One region of the Kitasatospora putterlickiae genome, then DNA from elsewhere that is predicted to be linked to it. Evidence: riboswitches for the same ligand, from Rfam matches in the RefSeq annotation. Region 1 holds a riboswitch; each other region holds the start of a gene.

Region 1 (4,540 bases):
GACCGGACCCCGCCCCGCCCCGGCGTGCCCAGCCGCTCGGCCCGCCGGGCCGGCCGCAGCAGCCGGACCAGCAGCAGCACGGCGAGCGGGACCTGCAGCAGCCACAGGACCGTGCGCGGCCACTCGCCGAACCACACGTTGGTCCCGTAGAGCAGGGTGTGCCAGACGCTCAGCACGTAGACGACGACCACGAAGCGGTGCAGCCGCCGCCAGGTGTTCGGCCCGATCCGGTGCCGCAGGTAGAACAGCAGGCCGAGCGGCACGGCCAGGTAGAGCGCGCCCTGCCCGAGCGGGATGGCGGTCCGGCCGGTGCCGGAGTCGTACCAGCCGGGCACGAAGCTGTCGGCGAACCCCGACCAGAGCCGGTCGCCCCACGCCGACTCGGCCTCGTAGCGCACGAGTTCGGCCGCGAACATCAGCGCGTGCGCGAACATCAGGGCCGTCGTGGTCAGGCTCGTCGTACGGTGCCAGCGCTCCAGGGTCTGCCGGGCGACGGGCAGCCGCTCGGGCCGCGGCCCGGACAGCAGCAGCCCGAGCACCACCGTCCCCCAGGCCCACAGCAGCCCCGACCAGCCGAACGCCTGGCTCAGCAGGTACATCCAGTACGTGCGCGCGTCGTCCATGAACGGCATGACCGCCACCGTCGCCGAGGTGCCCGCGTCCATCCGGACGTACAGCAGCACGAACACCGCCACGGTGACGCCGACCGCCGCGCTCGCGTCGGGCAGCGCGGCCCTCAGGTCGGCGCGGAGGGCGACGCGTTCGGCGGGCCGCTTCCCGGCGGCGGGCGGGGTGTCCGGGCTGTCGTCCCCCGGCGTCGTCTCAGGTGGCATGGTGGACCTTCCGGAGCGGGGGCACACCGGTGGGGCGGTGCGCTGTGGGGGATGGGACGCACCAGTGTGGCGGAGTGGCGCGGACATGCCGAGCCCGTATCCGGCCAGAGTGCCTCGTGGACCGACGGCCTTCCCGCCACGGCGCCGGACGCCCCGGCCCCGGACCGCTCGCATTCGGACAAGCGCCCGCACGCGCCCTGCCACCGGAGCGCGAGCCCCCGTATGCTCGTGTCCGCAGCCGGTTCGCGCCTCCCGACCGACCGGACTTCGGCGGCGCGACGCAAGAGGGAACCCGGTGGGAAACCGGGACTGTCCCGCAGCGGTGAGTGGGAACGAAAGCCGTCAACAGCACTGGGCCTGGCTCCGCCCCGGCCCGGGAAGCGACGGCCGGTAGGTGTGCGCCGATCCGTCGGCGCACCGGCCCGCGAGTCCGAAGACCTGCCGCTGCGCCCGCACCCCCACGTGCGGGCTGTGCACGGTGACCTCGTGGATTGGGTCGGCGGTACGGACGGCTGCGCGGCGTGCGACGACACGCCGTGCGCTCCTCCACCGGTCATGACACGGGCTCGGAACGAGGAGGAGGACGTGTCCGTGACCGCGCGAGTTCCGCCCGCCCGCACCGGGCGCCCACCGGCCCGCCCCCGGCGGGCCCGGACGGCGCGACGGTGACCCCCACCGGAGGGGCCCGGTCCGCCCCGCCGCCGGGCGGCACGCTCTCCGGTGTCTGCCACGGCACCCTGGGCGAGCTCTACCAGGGACCGCTGCGCGCCGGGTCCCGCCCCGACATCGCGGTGGTGTCGTTCCCCGTCGACCGCCACTCCTGGGTGCACTTCACCCCGGGGACGGACCCGCCGGACCCGCTGCCGCTCGGGGCGAAGGCCGCGATGGCGGCCCGGCTGTTCCTGGAGCGCTTCGGGCTGACCCTTCCGCCGGGCCGCTGGTGCGTGCACTCCGAGCTCACCGTCGGTGTGGGCATGGCGAGTTCGACCGCCGACATCGTGGCGACGCTGCGCTGCCTGTTCCGGATCTTCGCGCTGCCGTACGACACCGGCGTGGTGCTCGCCGTGCTGCGCGAGATCGAACGGGCCGACAGCGTCTTCCTCGACGAGTTCGCCCTGCACCTGAGCGGCCGGCACCGGGTGGTGCGGCGGCTGGGCACCGGCATCGGCTTCCACACCGCGTACATCACCGAGCCCGGGACGGTGGACACCGCCGCCGTCACCGACCTGCTGCTCGGGCACTACCGGCGGCACGGCGAGGAGTACCGGCGCTGCCTGGCCGACCTGCTGAAGGGCTTCGCCGAGGGCGACCCGGCCGCCGTCGCGCGGACGGCCACCGCCAGCGCCGCGCTCTCCCAACGGGTGCTCCCCAAAGCGACGTTCGACGCGCTGCTCGCCCACCGCGAGGAGTTCGGCGCCGACGGGATCTTCGTCGCCCACACCGGCTGCCTGATCGGCTACCTGCTCCCCGGACGCCCCGACGCCGCGCTCAAGTCGGACCTGTCCGCGTTCTTCCACTCGCTCGGCCACCAGTGTTCCTTCGCCCAAGGAGGCTACAGGTGATCCACCCCCACATCGCCGACGCCCTGAAGGTCCCCGACCTCGTCCGGCTCACCGACGGCCTCGTGCTGGTCCGGTTCGAGTCGATGAAGATCTACTCGGCGCTCGCCGCCGTCCGCCACCTGCTGGAACGCGGCACCGTCCGCCCCGGGCAGACCCTGGTGGACAGCTCCAGCGGCATCTACGCCTACGCCCTGGCGCTCGCCTGCCACCGGCACGGCACGCGCTGCCACATCGTCGCGTCCACCACCGTCGACGCCACCACCCGCGCCCAGCTGGAGATCCTCGGCGCCACCGTGGAACAGGTCGTGCCGTCCCGCGACCTCAAGCTGGACCAGGAGCTGCGGGTACGACGGGTGCGCGAGCTGCTCGCCGAGCACCCGGACTGGCACTGGATGCGGCAGTACCACGACGACGTCCACTACCTCGGCTACCACGAGGTCGCCGACCGGATCACGGCCGCCTTCCCCGGCGCCGCGCTGACCGTCGTCGGCGGCGTCGGCTCCGGCGCCTCGACCGGCGGGGTGGCGACCCGGCTGCGCGCCGTGGACCCGTCCGTGCGGCTGGTCGGCGTGCAGCCCTTCGGCAGCGTCACCTTCGGCAGCCAGGGGCACCACGACCCGGAGGCGATCATCGCCGGGATCGGCTCCTCCATCGTCTTCGACAACGTCCGCCACCACCTCTACGACGGCATCCACTGGCTGGACTTCACCCACGCGATGGCGGGCACCGTCGCCCTGCTGCGCGACCACGCCGTCTTCGCCGGGCTGTCCACCGGCGCCGGCTACCTGGCCGCGGCCTACGAGGCGCGCCGCCACCCCGACCGGCTGCACCTGGTGATCGGCGCCGACACCGGCCACCGCTACGTCGAGCGCGTCTTCGCCCGGCACGCCGAAGCCCCCGACCCGGCCGCGCTGAAACCGGTCGAGGTCTCCGCCCCCGAGGAGATGTCCATGCCCTGGTCCACGATGGCCTGGCGGCGCACCGCGTGCCCGCCGCACCGCGAGGAGCGGGCGGCATGAGCGTCGTCTGCCTGGAATCGCTCACCTTCGGCCTCGGCCACCTGGTGCGGGCCGCCGACGCGCTCGGCGAGCGGCTGACCCTGCTCACCCGCGACCGCTCCTACTACACCTACGAGTTGGAGCGGCTGCCGGCCCACGCGCTGGACGTCGTGGAGACCGACACCTTCGACGTGGACGGGCTCACCGCGCTGCTGGCGCGCTCCCCGCGGCCGCGCGGTCTGATCAGCTCCACCGACACCTGGACGCTGGTCGCCGCCGAACTCGCCGAACGGCTCGGCCTGCCCGGCCTCGACCCGGCCGTGCTGCGGCTGACCCGCGACAAGTCGGCGGTGCGCCGCCGGCTGTACGAGGCCGGGCTGACCCGCGGCCGGGCGGTACCCGTCACCGGGACCGGCCCGGCGACGGCGCGGGCACTCCTCAAGGAGCCCGGCCTGCCCGCCGTCCTCAAGGACACCGCGGGCACCGGCAGCCAGAACGTCTGGCTGGTGCGCGACCCGGCGGAGCTGGACGCCGTCCTCGCCGAGGCCGCCGGGCGGGAGCTGCGCGGCCGGCTGTTCGCCGAACCGTACGTCGCCGGGCCGGTGTACAGCGCCGAGACGCTCGGCTGGGACGGCCGGACCAGACTGCTGGGCGTCTCCAGCCGGCTGATGTCGCCCGAGCCCCACTTCCGGGAGGAGATCACGGCGTTCCCGGTGGCGTTCCCGGAGCCGCGCCGGGCCGCGCTGGAGCGGTGGCTCGGCGACGTCCTCGCCGCCGTCGGCTACACCGACCGCTTCGCGCACGTGGAGTTCGTGCTGACCGCCGACGGCCCGGAGATCGTCGAGATCAACCCGCGGATCGGCGGCGCACTGGTCGGCGAGGGCCTGTGCCGCGCGCTCGGCGTCAACGTCTACGAGGCGCTGGTCGAGGCCGCGCTCGGCCGCCGCCCCGCCCTGATGGACGCCGAACCGCCCGGCGGGCCCGCCGTCGCCTTCGTGCTCGGCTACCCGGCCGCGCCCGGGGTGTACACCGGCGTCGCCGGGCTGGACCGGCTGGCCGGCCTGCCCGGCTCGCCCGCCTGGTACCCGGTCAGGTCGCCGGGCGACCTGGTCGAGCACCTGGCCGACAGCCGGGGCTACGCGGGCAT
Region 2 (6,571 bases), on a different contig from region 1:
GCTGCCGCCCACTCCGATCCAGCGGCTCCGGCTGCTGTTCGGCGGCAGGCCCACCCCGAAGGCCAAGAACGACGTGGTCCCCGGACTTGAGGGAGGTGGCCACGTATGAGCGATCTGACCAAGACCCCCGCCGACGCCCGCGACGGCGGCCCCATGGTGAAGGCCGAGGCCGTCCACAAGTCGTACGGCCCGGTCGAGGTGCTCAAGGGCATCGACCTGGAGGTCAAGCAGAGCGAGGTCTTCTGCCTCGTCGGCCCGTCCGGCTCCGGCAAGTCGACCTTCCTGCGCTGCATCAACCACCTGGAGAAGATCAACGGCGGCCGGCTCTGGGTCGACGGCGACCTGGTCGGCTACCAGCAGCGCGGCGACAAGCTCTACGAGCTCAAGGACCGCGAGGTCGCGATGAAGCGGCGGGACATCGGCATGGTGTTCCAGCGTTTCAACCTCTTCCCGCACATGACCGCGGTGGAGAACGTGATGGAGGCGCCGGTCCAGGTCAAGGGCGAGTCCAAGGCCGCGGCGAAGGAGCGCGCCATGGCCCTGCTGGAGCGGGTCGGCCTGGCCGACAAGGCCAGGAACTACCCCTCCCAGCTCTCCGGCGGCCAGCAGCAGCGGGTGGCCATCGCCCGGGCGCTCGCCATGAAGCCCAAGCTGATGCTGTTCGACGAGCCGACCTCGGCGCTCGACCCCGAGCTGGTCGGCGACGTCCTGGACGTCATGCGCGGGCTGGCCGAGGAGGGGATGACCATGATCGTGGTGACCCACGAGATGGGCTTCGCCCGCGAGGTCGGCGACGCGCTGGTGTTCATGGACGGCGGCGTGGTCGTCGAGTCCGGCAACCCCCGCGACGTCCTCACCAACCCCCAGCACGAGCGGACCCGCGCCTTCCTCTCCAAGGTGCTCTGAGTCCGGGGTGCTCTGAACGCTCCGCTCCGCTGCGCGGCGCCCGGCAGGCCGGTCCTGCCCGTACCCGCCGCTTTCCCGCTTCCGCCCCGCGGGTAATAGGCTGGAGGCAATCAGCCCGTTACCGATCTGGAAGGACCACCGTGGAGCTCGCCTCGTACGCCGATCTGGCCGTCCGGCTGGTGAACACCGAGGAGCCCGAGCGCGGCACCGACTCGCTGACCTCGGTGGACGCGGTGCGCGGCCTCTTCTCGGACGCCGCCCGGGCCCGGGACCTCGCCGACGAGTCCGACCTGCCCCGGCTGCGGGCCGTCCGCACCCGGCTGCGCGGGGTCTTCGAGGCCGCCGCCGAGGGCGAGGAGGTCCGCAGCGTCGACCTGCTGAACAGCCTGCTGATGGAGTTCCCGGTCAGCCCGCTGGTCTCCGGCCACGACTACCTGGACGAGGCCGGCCGGCCCCGCTGGCACCTGCACCTCGCCGACAACTCCCCCACCGCCACCGCGCACTTCAGCGCCGTCGCCTGCATGGGCCTGGCCGTCCACCTGACCGAGCTGGGCGCCGACCGGCTCGGCATCTGCCAGGCCGCGCCCTGCCGCAACGCCTACCTGGACACCTCCACCAACCGGTCCCGCCGGTACTGCTCGGACCGCTGCGCGACCCGCGCCAACGTCGCCGCCTACCGGGCCCGCAAGCGCCTGGAGGCCGCGGCGGCGGCCTCGGAGAACTGATCCCCTAGGAGTTCTGCAGCTCCTCCGGCCGGACCCAGACGCCGAGCCGGCGGGCCAGCCCGGGCACCCGGGCCAGCGGGCCGGAGAGCAGCAGCCGCTCCAGCCGGCGGCCCGGCGCCAGCCAGGCCGGACGCGGGCGCAGCCGCAGCAGCACCCGGCCGAGCACCAGCTCGTCCGGCACCGCGCCGTAACTGCGGCTGTCGCTGTCCACCGGCCGGTTGTCGGAGAGCAGCCACCAGCCCTTCGGCCGCCGGCCGTCGGCACGCTTGACCACCAGCAGGTTCTGCTGGAACGGGTGGCGGAAGACCACCACCGCGCCGGGCCGGATCCGCGCGCCGTACCGCACCAGCAGCTGGTCGCCGTCGCGCAGGGTCGGCACCATCGAGTCCCCCGCCACGTCGATCAGCCCGAACGGCGCGCCGCCCGCCGGGGGCCCCTCCTCCGGTTCCGCGCTCCGTGCCACGACTCCTCCTCCCGGCCCGCGTCCCGCCGCGTCCCGCGGTCGCACACCAGTCTGCCGCACGGCCGCGCCCCGACCGATGTCCGGATTCGCCCGGTTCCGGCTCCGCCTTTTGCCCTAGGCCCGCCGCCCGATCGAGAAACCACAGGGCCCGAAGGGTAATCTCGGGCGCGGGAAGACGATCTAAGGAAGGACTTCCATGTTCTCTCGCCTGTTTGCACCCCGCGCCACCGCCCACGCCCACTGTGACCTGCCCTGCGGCGTGTACGACCCCGCCCAGGCCCGCATCGAGGCCGAGTCCGTCAAGGCCACCCAGGAGAAGTACCAGGCCAACGAGGACGCGCACTTCCGCGCTCGCGCCGTCATCATCAAGGAGCAGCGCGCCGAGGCCGTCAAGCACCACATCTCGGTGCTGTGGAGCGACTACTTCAAGGCCCCGCACTTCGAGAAGTACCCGCAGCTGCACCAGCTCGTCAACGACACCCTGAAGGCCGCCTCGGCCGCCAAGGCGTCCACCGACCCGGCCACCGGCCAGGCGCTGCTCGACCTCATCGCCGAGGTCGACAAGATCTTCTGGGAGACCAAGCAGGGCTGATCCCCGCTCACTCCTCCTTCGAGCGCCCTCCGTCCGCGACGCCGGACCGGGGGCGCTCGTGTGTTCCCGGCCACAGCGTTTTCGCCCGCTCGCCTCCGGGGCGCTCTGACCCGGCGCCGACACTCGTCGCTCCGGCACTCCCTCCTCCGTCGGTCGCTAGTCGCTCCTCCCTTTCGGCACCGGCGCGCCCCTTCGGCTCAGGGCGGAGCGGTAAGGGCTGCCCGGCCTTCGCGCTTGTTATGCTGCCAGGGCGTCCAGAGGGGGAAGCCGGTGCGAATCCGGCGCTGACCCGCAACGGTAAACGGTGCCCCGCGCCCGTGAGCCCGATCGCCCGAGGACGCCGACCTCCCGACAACTCGCCGTGGACTGCGAAGGGATGGCGCCCCGGCACACCCGCGCCCGGGCGCGCCGCCCCGCGCCGTTCGCGGCCCGAGGCAAGGCGCGCACCCGTGACCAGCACCGCGACCGCACCGGCCACCGCCGCAGCCCCACCGGGCCCGCGCCGCACACCCGCCGTACCGCTGGCCGTCGCCCTCGCCGCGGCGCTGCTGGTCTCCCTGGTCTGCGCCGTCGCGGTGGGCTCCTCCGGGCTCGGCTGGGGCCAGGTGCTGCGGCTGCTGCGCGCCGGACTGACGGGCGGTCGGCTGGAGGCCGACGAGGCCGCCGCCTACGCGATCGTCTGGGAGATCCGGCTGCCGCGCGCCGTCCTGTCCGCCGTGGTCGGCGCCGGACTCGCCGCCACCGGGGTCGCCGTCCAGGCGATGGTCCGCAACGCGCTCGCCGACCCGTTCGTGCTCGGCATCTCCTCCGGCGCCGCGGTCGGCGCCAACGCCGTGCTGATGCTCGGCGCCTTCGCCTCGCTCGGCGTCTGGGCGCTCTCCGCCTCCGCCTTCGCCGCCGCCCTGCTCGCCATGGTGCTGGTCTACCTGACCGCCAGGACCGCCCACGGGCTCACCCCGCTGCGGCTGGTGCTCACCGGCACCGCGATGTCGTACGGCTTCTCCGCGCTGACGGCGCTGATGGTCTTCGCCGCCGCCCGCGGCGAGGCCGCCCGCTCCGCCATGATGTGGCTGCTCGGCAGCCTCGGCGGCGCCACCTGGGGCTCGGTGCCGATCGCCGCCGCCACCGTGCTGGCCGGCCTGGCGTACCTGGCCTGCGCCGCCGGACGGCTGGACGCGCTGGCCATGGGCGACGAGACGGCCGCCTCGCTCGGCGTCGACCCGGACCGGCTGCGCCGCGAGCTGTTCGTGGTCACCGCGGCCGTCACCGGCACCGTGGTCGCGGTCAGCGGGGCGATCGGCTTCGTCGGGCTGATGGTCCCGCACCTGGTGCGGATGCTGGTCGGCGCCGGCCACCGCCGGGTGCTGCTGGTCGCGCCGCTCGCCGGGGCGCTGCTGCTGGTCTGGGTGGACATCGTCTCCCGCACCCTGCTGGCGCCCGCCGAACTGCCGGTCGGCGTGGTCACCGCGGCCGTCGGGGTGCCCTGCTTCCTGCTGCTGATGCGCCGTCGCGGCTACACCTTCGGAGGCGGCCGGTGAGCGACTCCCCCGCAGCCCTGGACCTCGCCGTCGACGGGGTCTCGGTCGACCTGGCCGGCGTCCGGCTGGTCGACGACATCACGCTGACCGCCCGCGCCGGCCAGGTGGTCGGCCTGATCGGCCCGAACGGCAGCGGCAAGTCCACCCTGCTGCGCTGCGTCTACCGGGCGCTGCGGCCCGCCTCCGGCGCCGTCCTGCTGGGCGGCGACGAACTGCACGCGCTCGCCCCGCGCGAGGCCGCCCGGCGGGTGGCGGCGCTGCCGCAGGAGCACTCCGCCGAGTTCGACTTCACCGTGGCCGAGGTGGTCGGCATGGGCCGGCTGCCGCACCGGCGCGGCGCCCTGGCCGGGCCGTCCGCCGGGGACGGGGACCGCTGCGCCGAGGCGCTGCGCCGGGTCGGCGCGGCGCACCTGGCCGCCCGGGGCTTCCTGAGCCTGTCCGGCGGCGAGAAGCAGCGGGTGCTGATCGCCCGCGCGCTGGTCCAGGAGCCCAAGGTGCTGGTCCTCGACGAGCCCACCAACCACCTGGACATCGCGCACCAGCTGGAGGTTCTGGCGCTGGTCCGGGAGGCCGGTCCCACGGTGCTCACCGCGCTGCACGACCTCAACCTGGCCGCCGGGCACTGCGACCTGCTGTACGTCATCGAGGACGGCCGGATCGTCGCCTCCGGGCCGCCCGCCGAGGTGCTCGAACCGGACCTGCTGGCCGAGGTGTTCAAGGTCCGCGCCACGCCCGTGCGGCACCCGGTCACCGGGGCCGTCCAGCTGCTCCTCGACCGCCTGCCCTAACCCACCCGCCCCCGCCCCTTCCCCGAGGACCCCCATGCGCACCAAGGCCGTTGCCGCCGCCGCCCTGCTCGCCCTCGCGCTCACCGGCTGCGGCGCCGAGATCGCCCCGAGCGGTGACGGCGCCGCCGACGCCTCCGCCCACTATCCGGTGACCGTGAAGAACTGCGGCGCCGAGGTCACCTTCAAGGAGAAGCCGGCCCGCGCGGTCACCAACGACATCGGCATCACCGAGCTGATGTTCGCCCTCGGCCTGGAGGACCGGATGGCCGGCTACGTGATGCCGGACGACAAGGGCCGGGTGGAGCAGGTCGCCTGGAAGGACTCCTACCAGCGCGCGACCTGGCTCTCCAAGGACCGGATCACCAAGGAGATCGCGCTGGACGCCAGGGCCGACCTGGTCTTCGCCGGCTGGCACTACGGCTTCGACGAGGGCACCGGCTTCACCCCGCAGACGCTGTCCGGCCTGGGCATCGGCTCCTACGTGCTCAGCGAGTCCTGCCGCAGCGGCAAGGGCCCGGAGCGCGGGGTGATGTCCCCGCTCGACGCGCTCTACACCGACCTGGCCAACCTGGGCGAGATCTTCGACGTCCGGGACCGGGCCGACCGGCTGATCGCCGACTTCAAGGCGCGGATCGCCGCCGTGCCGGAGCCCGCGCACCGGCCCGGCGTCTTCCTGTACGACAGCGGTGAGGACAAGCCGTACACCTCGGGCCGGTTCGCCGCCCCGGAGGAGATCATCGCCAAGGCCGGCGGGCGGAACGTGATGGGCGACGTCGCCGACTCCTGGACCACCGTGGGCTGGGAGAGCGTGGTCCAGCGCGACCCCGAGGTGATCGTGATCAACGACTACGGCACCCCGGACGCCGAGGCGAAGCGGAAGTTCCTGAAGTCCTTCCCGCCGCTGGCCGGCGTCTCGGCGGTGCGCAACGACCGGATCTTCGTCCTCGACTACGCCGACCTGGTCGAGAGCCCGCGCAACCCGGCCGCGATCACCGCCCTGGCGGACTACCTGCGCACCGTCCCGGCCCGCTGAGCCGGGGCCGCCGCCACCGCCGTCCGGCCGCCCTCCGGCCGGTTCCGACGGGCGTACGCTCAAGAGTACGAGCCGACGGAACCGACCGGAGGAGCGAGAGATGACCACCATGGCCGCACCGTCCGCCTTCGACGTCCGGGCCCTGCGCGAGGGCATCGAGCGCGCCGACGCCCGGACCCTGCTGGCGCTCTACGCGGACGACGCCGAACTCCGGGTGGTCGACCGCAAGACCCAGCCCAGCCACCCGCTGGTGATGCACGGCAGGGACGAGATCGGCGCGATGCTGGACGACCGCTACGGCCGCGAGATGACCCACACCCTGGAACAGGTGGTGGTCCAGGCCGACCGCCTCGCCTTCCTGGAGTCCTGCCGCTACCCCGACGGGGTCCGGGTGCTGGTCAGCTCCACCGCCGCGCTGCGCGACGGGCGGATCGTCGACCAGACCTCCGTGCAGGCCTGGGACGAGAACGAGCCCGCCCAGTAGGCTCGGGACCATGATCCGCACCGCCTCCCCCGCCGACGTCCC
Region 3 (6,571 bases), on a different contig from region 1:
AGCTGCTGCCCACTGCCCTCGTTGGGCCGGCAGACCGAGCCGCCGAGGTTGCTGTTGATGGGCTGGTAGTTGTACCCGAACTGGTAGAGCACGAGGATGTTGCCGTTCGGCGAGTTGACGCCGTAGTGGTCGTCGATGTCCTTGTTCGACATGAAGCACGAACTGGTGGACATCCCGTACTCGTTCTGCGAGTTGAAGAAGATGGCGAAGCAGTTCGCCTTGTCGCCGAAGTTGCACGTGTCCGAGACGTACTCGATCGCGTGGGCCGGTACGACGGTGGAGAGCGAGACGAGTGCGGTGGCGGCCAGCGTGGCGGCGACCGCGAGGGGACGCTTCATGGATGATCCTCCGGTGTCACTGGTCATCCGCGTCGACGTACACGCGGGAACAGACGGGGCAGCCGGAGGGAAAAGGGAAAATCGTCTACGGACCAGCCTGGTCGGACTCCCGCCCCCAGGCCACCCCCCGGCGGTCCCTTGAATGATTCCCGCAAAGGCGATGGCCGTCAAGGGAGATGATCGTCACGCCGAACCCTTCTCCCTTCGTCCCCGTACTCAGTTCGCCTTTGCCAATTCCGCGTTTTTCCCGTCCCTACCCTGACGCAATCGGACGAAGCGATTGAACAGCCCATAGCGGGACACCTGCACGCGCAGGAGGACGGAAGAGGAACCAGAAGAGGTTGCGGGAGGCGTGACGGCCCTCGTGGGCCGCTACTCCGCGGCGCCGGCGGGCTTCGGGGTCCACTTCCGTTCCACGCCGGCCAGGCGCCAGTAGGCGATGGCGGCGGCCCAGACGACGACGAAGAGGCCGACGATCGCGTAGCCGACGTTGTCGAGGGAGATGCCGGCGACCCAGCCGGTCACCGGGTCGGTGAGGTCGAGCTTCTCGTGGAGGACGCCGACGAGTTCGATGGTGCCGATGATGAAGGCGACCGCGATGGACAGGCCGGTGATGGTCAGGTTGTAGTACACCTTGCGGACCGGGTTGGAGAACGCCCACTGGTAGGCGAAGTTCATGAAGGTGCCGTCGAGGGTGTCGAACAGGCTCATGCCGGCCGCGAACAGCAGCGGCAGGCAGGCGATGGCGTACCAGGGCAGGCCGGAGGCGGCGCCGGAGCCGGCCATCACCATCAGGGTGACCTCGGTCGCGGTGTCGAAGCCCAGGCCCAGCACCATGCCGACCGGGAACATCTGGCCGGGCCGGGTGATCGAACGGGTGGCCCGGTTCAGCACCCGGGCCAGCAGGCCGCGGGCGTTCAGGTGGGCCTCCAGCTCGGCCTCGTCGAACCGGCCGGCCCGCATCGAGCGGAAGACCTTGAGGATGCCGAACAGCGCGGCCAGGTTGAGCGCGCCGATCAGGTAGAGGAAGACGCCCGAGGCCGAGGTGCCGACCACGCCCAGCCACTGGTGGGTGGTCGACTCGTCGTCCATCAGGGTGGTGGCCAGCTGGGCGCCGCCCGCGACCAGGGCGGCCATCAGCACCACCATCGAGGAGTGGCCGAGGGCGAACCAGAAGCCCACCGAGACGGGACGCTTGCCGTCCGCCATCAGCTTGCGGGTGGTGTTGTCGATCACCGCGATGTGGTCGGCGTCGAAGGCGTGCCGCATGCCGAGGGTGTAGGCGGTGATGCCCAGGCCCACCCCGAAGACCTGGGTGCCCACCTCGTACTTCTCCGGTGCGACCAGGAAGATCAGCGTGCCGAACGCCACCACGTGCATGGCGAGGATCACGCCCATCAGCCCGGCCGTGCGCAGGGTGTCCTCGCGGCGCCAGCGGAAGGCGGGCAGGGCGGCGGGCGGCGCCGCGGTGGTGGCGGTTTCGGGCAGGGTCATGCGGATCACGCTCCAGCACCTCGTGGAATGACTTCGTGAGATGCCGCGGCCGGTCTCCTGGCTGACGGGGCTCCCGTACCCGCCTTCCCAAGCGCGCGAGGCGCCCAGTGGCGTCGTGGGTACGGACACTCTCCCCCGATCACAGTGGCGAGGGCCGCTCCGGAATGGGACCCCTGAGGGTCCGTCACCGGTCTTCCCGAGCACCACGGCGGGCAACACCGTAGGGGCCCCGGCCGACCCATGCAAGGCTGCGTACCTACGCAGGTGTTCAGGATCACAACCGGCCGCCTGCCAGAATGGGCCGTATGCATCTCGTACCGGCCGACCGCGCGGGCCACCGCACCATCGACGGCCACCGGGTCTGCGAAGCCATCGCCGCGATCGGCGACACCGCCCACGTCCGCTCCTGCGCCGACCGGTTCGCCCTGCTCGCCGACCCCGGCAGGCTCGCCCTCCTGCTCGCCCTGCACCGCACCGGCCCGCTCGCCGTGACCGACCTCGCCGTCGCCACCGGCATGCGCGACCCCGCCGTCTCCCAGGCCCTGCGCCTGCTCCGGACGGCCGGAGCGGTGGCTGGCGAGAAGGAGGGGCGCGTTGTGCGCTACCGGCTCGTGGACGCAGCCCTGCGCCCCCTCCTCGACCAGTGCGCCAGTGACGCGCCCGTCATTCACGGACCGTCGGCCGCCCGACCCGCCGACTACCCGGGCAGATTCGCCAAAACCACCGCCGGCAGCAGCTGAGCGGCCACCAGCAGCGCCCAGAAGCCCGCTCCCCCGACTCCCCGGCGGCGCGCCCCGAACCAGTTCACGACAACCGCGAGCAGCAGGTACGGGAGGAGGGCGGCCAGGGTCACGCCGAGCGCGAGACCCGCTCCGTCCCTCGTGTTGTACGGATTGGCGGTGGTCCACCCGAACCGGGCGAACACGAAGTCGGCGAGGAAGCTCCAGGTGAACCAGTACGGGATCACTCCCACGATGCCGAGCGGCAGGTTCACGAGCACCGCCACGACCGGCGCCGGAAGCCCGCGCCCGCCCCGACGCGCTCCCTGATGATCGGCGAACTCCCCATCCGCGAAAGACATGTGGACGACCCTACCGGCGGGCCGGTTCGCGCACGGCCGAATCGATCGAACGGGGCATCACGTCCAGGCGGAGGCCGGCTGGCAGAACGGGCACCAGAAGAGGTTGCGGGAGGCGTGCTCCTCGGTCCGGACGTCGGTGCCGCAGACCAGGCAGGGCCGGCCGGCCCGGCGGTAGACATAGACCTCCCCGCCGTGGTCGTCGACGCGTGGCGGGCGGTTCATCGCCTCGGGGGTGTGCTCGGGGCGGACGGTGTCGATCCGGCCGGCGGTGACGCCCTCGCGCATCAGGGCGACCAGGTCCGCCCAGATCGCGTCCCACGCGGCCCGGCGCAGCGCGCGGCCGGGCAGCTGCGGGTCGATGCCGTGCCGGAACAGCACCTCGGCGCGGTAGACGTTGCCGACGCCGGCCAGCACCTTCTGGTCCATCAGCAGGGCGGCGATCGTCGTGCGGCTGCCGGTTATCCGCCGCCAGGCGGCGTCCGGGTCGGCGTCGGCGCGCAGCGGGTCCGGACCGAGGCGGGCGGCGACGGCGGCCTTCTCCGCGTCGGTGATCAGCGCGCAGGTGTTGGGGCCGCGCAGGTCGGCGTAGTGCTCGTCGTTCTCCAGCCGCAGCCGGACCAGGCCGACCGGCTCGGGCGCCGGTCCGTCGCCGAGGTCACCGAAGGTGAAGCCGCCGTACAGGCCGAGGTGGACGTGCACCCAGGCGTCCTCGCCGAAGCCGAGGAAGAGGTGCTTGCCGGTGGCCTCGGCCGCGACCAGCTCCCGTCCGTCGATGAGCTTGGCGCCGTCCGCGAAGCGGCCCTGCGGGCTGCCGGCACGGACCGGCCGCCCGCCGAAGGCGCGGTGGTTCTCGGCGGCGAGGCGGTGGATGATGTGGCCTTCCGGCACGGGCGCGGCTCCCCCCGGTGGTTCGTTCAGGACCCGTCCATCATCGCAGCCGGCACCGACACTCCGGCCCGCCCGCCGGGGCGCCCGAAGGGGGCCTCAGCGCACCGGGGCGCCCATCAGCCGGGCCAGGATCACCCGGTCGAGTTCGGCGGCCGTGGCCGCCACGTCGAGGTGGGAGTTGTCGATGATCGGCAGCCCGGAGTTGTACCAGCCGGCCATCCGCCCGTGGATCCTGGCCACCTCCTCGTCGCCGAGCCGGCGGTTGCCGCCGCGCCGGGCGTTGCGGCCGAGCACCGAGTCCAGGCTGGGCAGCAGCACCACCGGGATCATGCCGGGGCCGATGTGCCGCTTCCAGCCGCCGAGGCCGATGGCGGGGCGGTCAGGGAACACGGCGTCGTCGATGATGCAGGAGATGCCGTTGGCGAGGTAGTTGCGGCAGGCGAAGCCGCAGGTCCGGCGGGCCAGCCGGTACTGCGCCTCGGAGGCGTTGTTCCAGCCGGACTGCGGGTTGGCGAAGCCGGACTGCACCCACTCGCGGACGTCGTCGAGGCTGATGTGCGCGGTCGGGGTGGGGCGCCGCTCGGCCCAGTAGCGGGCGACGGTGGTCTTGCCGGCGCCGGCCGGGCCGATCAGCAGCACCGCGATCGGGCCGGTGGCCGCGTGCTGCTGCGGCGGGCGGGCGGGCAACAGGACGGGCGCGCCGGACGGCAGCAGGAAGTGGCCGGTGGACCCGGCGGGCACCGGCGCCACCGGACCGCGCGCGGCGGCCGGAGCGGGCCCGGGAGCCGGAGCAGGGGCGGGAGCCGGAGCGGGCGCAGGGGCAGGGGCAGGGGCAGGAGCGACGGGCGGCCCCGGCGGGACGACCGGCACCGGCACGGTCGGCGGCCCGGACGACGCGGCGGGCGCGGGCACCTGAACGGGCGCGGGCCCGGGAGCCGGGTACGCGGGAGCCGGCGGAGCGACGGGACGCGGGGGGACGGGTCCACCCCCGGGGTACTGCGTCACGGTCACCTCCCGACTTCCTACAGCGGGGACACTACACGCCGGTGCGGCGGTGGACACAGTCCGCCGCCGCACCGCCGCTGGTCACCGCCCCGGCGCCCCCCGGTCGCCGACGCCCCGTCAGCCCGTGGCGAGCTGGTCGGCCAGCGCCCGCAGCGCCAGTTCGTACGAGCCGATCCCGAACCCGGCGATGGTGCCGGAGGCCACCGCGGAGATCACCGAGGTGTGCCGGAAGGTCTCCCGGGCGTACGGGTTGGAGATGTGCACCTCGATCAGCGGCGCGGTGCGCTGCGAGGCGGCGTCCCGCATCGCGTACGAATAGTGGGTGAACGCGCCCGGGTTGATCACCACCGGCACCCGGCCGTCGGCCGCCTCGTGCAGCCACTCGACCATGGTCTGCTCGGAGTTGGTCTCGTGCACCTCGACCTCGAAGCCCAGCTCCTTGCCGAGCGCGGTGCAGCGCTCGACCAGCCCGGCGTACGAGGTGGAGCCGTAGACGTCGGGCTCGCGGCTGCCGAGCCGCCCGAGGTTGGGGCCGTTGAGCACCATCACCCGGGTCACGAGGACACCTCCGCGTAGGCGGCCACCAGCAGCGACGGGTCGGGGCCCTCCAGCACGGAGGTCTTGCCGAGGCCGTCCAGCACGATGAAGCGGATGAGGTCGCCGCGCGACTTCTTGTCGATCTTCATCGCGTCCAGCAGCTTGGGCCAGGCGTCCGCCCGGTAGCTGAGCGGCAGCCCGACCGAGGCGAGCACGGTGCGGTGCCGGTCGGCGGTCGCGTCGTCCAACCGCCCGGCGAGGCGGCCGAGTTCGGCGGCGAACACCATGCCGATCGAGATCGCCGCGCCGTGCCGCCATTTGTAGCGCTCATTGCGCTCGATGGCGTGGCCGAGGGTGTGGCCGTAGTTGAGGATCTCGCGCCGCCCGGACTCCTTGAGGTCCCCGGAGACGACATCGGCCTTGACCTGGATGGCCCGCCGGATCAGCTCGACGGTGTGCGGCCCGGCCGGGGTCTTGGCGCCCTCCGGGTCGGCCTCGATCAGGTCGAGGATGGCCGGGTCGGCGATGAAGCCGCACTTGATGACCTCGGCGAGGCCGGAGACGTAGTCGTGCCGGGGCACGGTCTCCAGGGTCGCGAGGTCGGCCAGCACGCCCACCGGCGGGTGGAAGGCGCCGACCATGTTCTTGCCCTCGGCGATGTTGATGCCGGTCTTGCCGCCGACCGCCGCGTCGACCATGCCGAGCAGCGTGGTGGGCATGGAGATCCAGCGGACCCCGCGCAGCCAGGTGGCGGCGACGAAGCCGGCCAGGTCGGTGGTGGCGCCGCCGCCGAGGCCGAGGACCACGTCGGTACGGGTGAACCCGGTCTGCCCGAGCACCGACCAGCAGTACGCGGCCACCTCGGCGCTCTTCGCCTCCTCGGCGTTGGGCACCTGGAGGGCGATCGCCTCGTAGCCCTCGCCGGCGAGGTCCTCGCGGATCGCGTCGGCGGTGGCCGACAGCGCCTCCGGGTGGATGATCGCCACCCGGCGGGCCCTGGTCCCGATCAGCGGCGCCAGCTCGCCGAGCAACTGGTGCCCGATCAGCACGTCGTACGGGTCGTGGCCGGCGCTGCCGCCGACGTGAATCCTGACGGTGTCAGTCATGGGGGGTCTTCAGCTCCAGTGCTTCCAGTACGGCGTCCGCGACCTGCTCGGGGGTGCGGCCGGCGGTGTCGACGACGGCGGTGGCCACCTCCAGGTAGAGGGGGCGGCGGGCCTCCATCAGC

Evidence for each region. A riboswitch is a leader RNA that binds a small molecule or an ion and turns the genes downstream of it on or off. The one in region 1 is predicted to bind cobalamin.
Region 2: linked by a shared signal. The riboswitch ahead of ABD308_RS14510 (FecCD family ABC transporter permease) and the one ahead of ABD308_RS33735 (GHMP family kinase ATP-binding protein) in region 1 are both predicted to bind cobalamin.
Region 3: linked by a shared signal. The riboswitch ahead of nicT (Nickel transporter NicT) and the one ahead of ABD308_RS33735 (GHMP family kinase ATP-binding protein) in region 1 are both predicted to bind cobalamin.

What each region holds. Positions count from the first base shown of each region.
Region 1 is NZ_BAAAKJ010000388.1:51-4,590, forward strand. It holds partial or broken gene ABD308_RS33730 (ferric reductase-like transmembrane domain-containing protein) at 1-833, opposite strand, end outside; cobalamin riboswitch at 1,055-1,293, shown strand; gene ABD308_RS33735 (GHMP family kinase ATP-binding protein) at 1,499-2,395, shown strand; gene ABD308_RS33740 (cysteine synthase family protein) at 2,392-3,414, shown strand; partial or broken gene ABD308_RS33745 (ATP-grasp domain-containing protein) at 3,411-4,540, shown strand, end outside.
Region 2 is NZ_BAAAKJ010000135.1:5,080-11,650, forward strand. It holds gene ABD308_RS14485 (amino acid ABC transporter permease) at 1-109, shown strand, start outside; gene ABD308_RS14490 (amino acid ABC transporter ATP-binding protein) at 106-906, shown strand; gene ABD308_RS14495 (CGNR zinc finger domain-containing protein) at 1,047-1,631, shown strand; gene sodX (nickel-type superoxide dismutase maturation protease) at 1,636-2,094, opposite strand; gene sodN (superoxide dismutase, Ni) at 2,291-2,686, shown strand; cobalamin riboswitch at 2,904-3,031, shown strand; gene ABD308_RS14510 (FecCD family ABC transporter permease) at 3,136-4,224, shown strand; gene ABD308_RS14515 (ABC transporter ATP-binding protein) at 4,221-5,012, shown strand; gene ABD308_RS14520 (ABC transporter substrate-binding protein) at 5,047-6,045, shown strand; gene ABD308_RS14525 (nuclear transport factor 2 family protein) at 6,146-6,529, shown strand; gene ABD308_RS14530 (GNAT family N-acetyltransferase) at 6,540-6,571, shown strand, end outside.
Region 3 is NZ_BAAAKJ010000029.1:61,018-67,588, reverse strand. It holds gene ABD308_RS04040 (hypothetical protein) at 1-338, opposite strand, end outside; gene nicT (Nickel transporter NicT) at 711-1,832, opposite strand; cobalamin riboswitch at 1,863-2,055, opposite strand; partial or broken gene ABD308_RS04030 (ArsR/SmtB family transcription factor) at 2,138-2,476, shown strand; gene ABD308_RS04025 (hypothetical protein) at 2,530-2,913, opposite strand; gene ABD308_RS04020 (Fpg/Nei family DNA glycosylase) at 2,971-3,801, opposite strand; gene ABD308_RS04015 (AAA family ATPase) at 3,898-4,812, opposite strand; gene aroQ (type II 3-dehydroquinate dehydratase) at 4,924-5,352, opposite strand; gene aroB (3-dehydroquinate synthase) at 5,361-6,449, opposite strand; gene ABD308_RS04000 (shikimate kinase) at 6,442-6,571, opposite strand, start outside.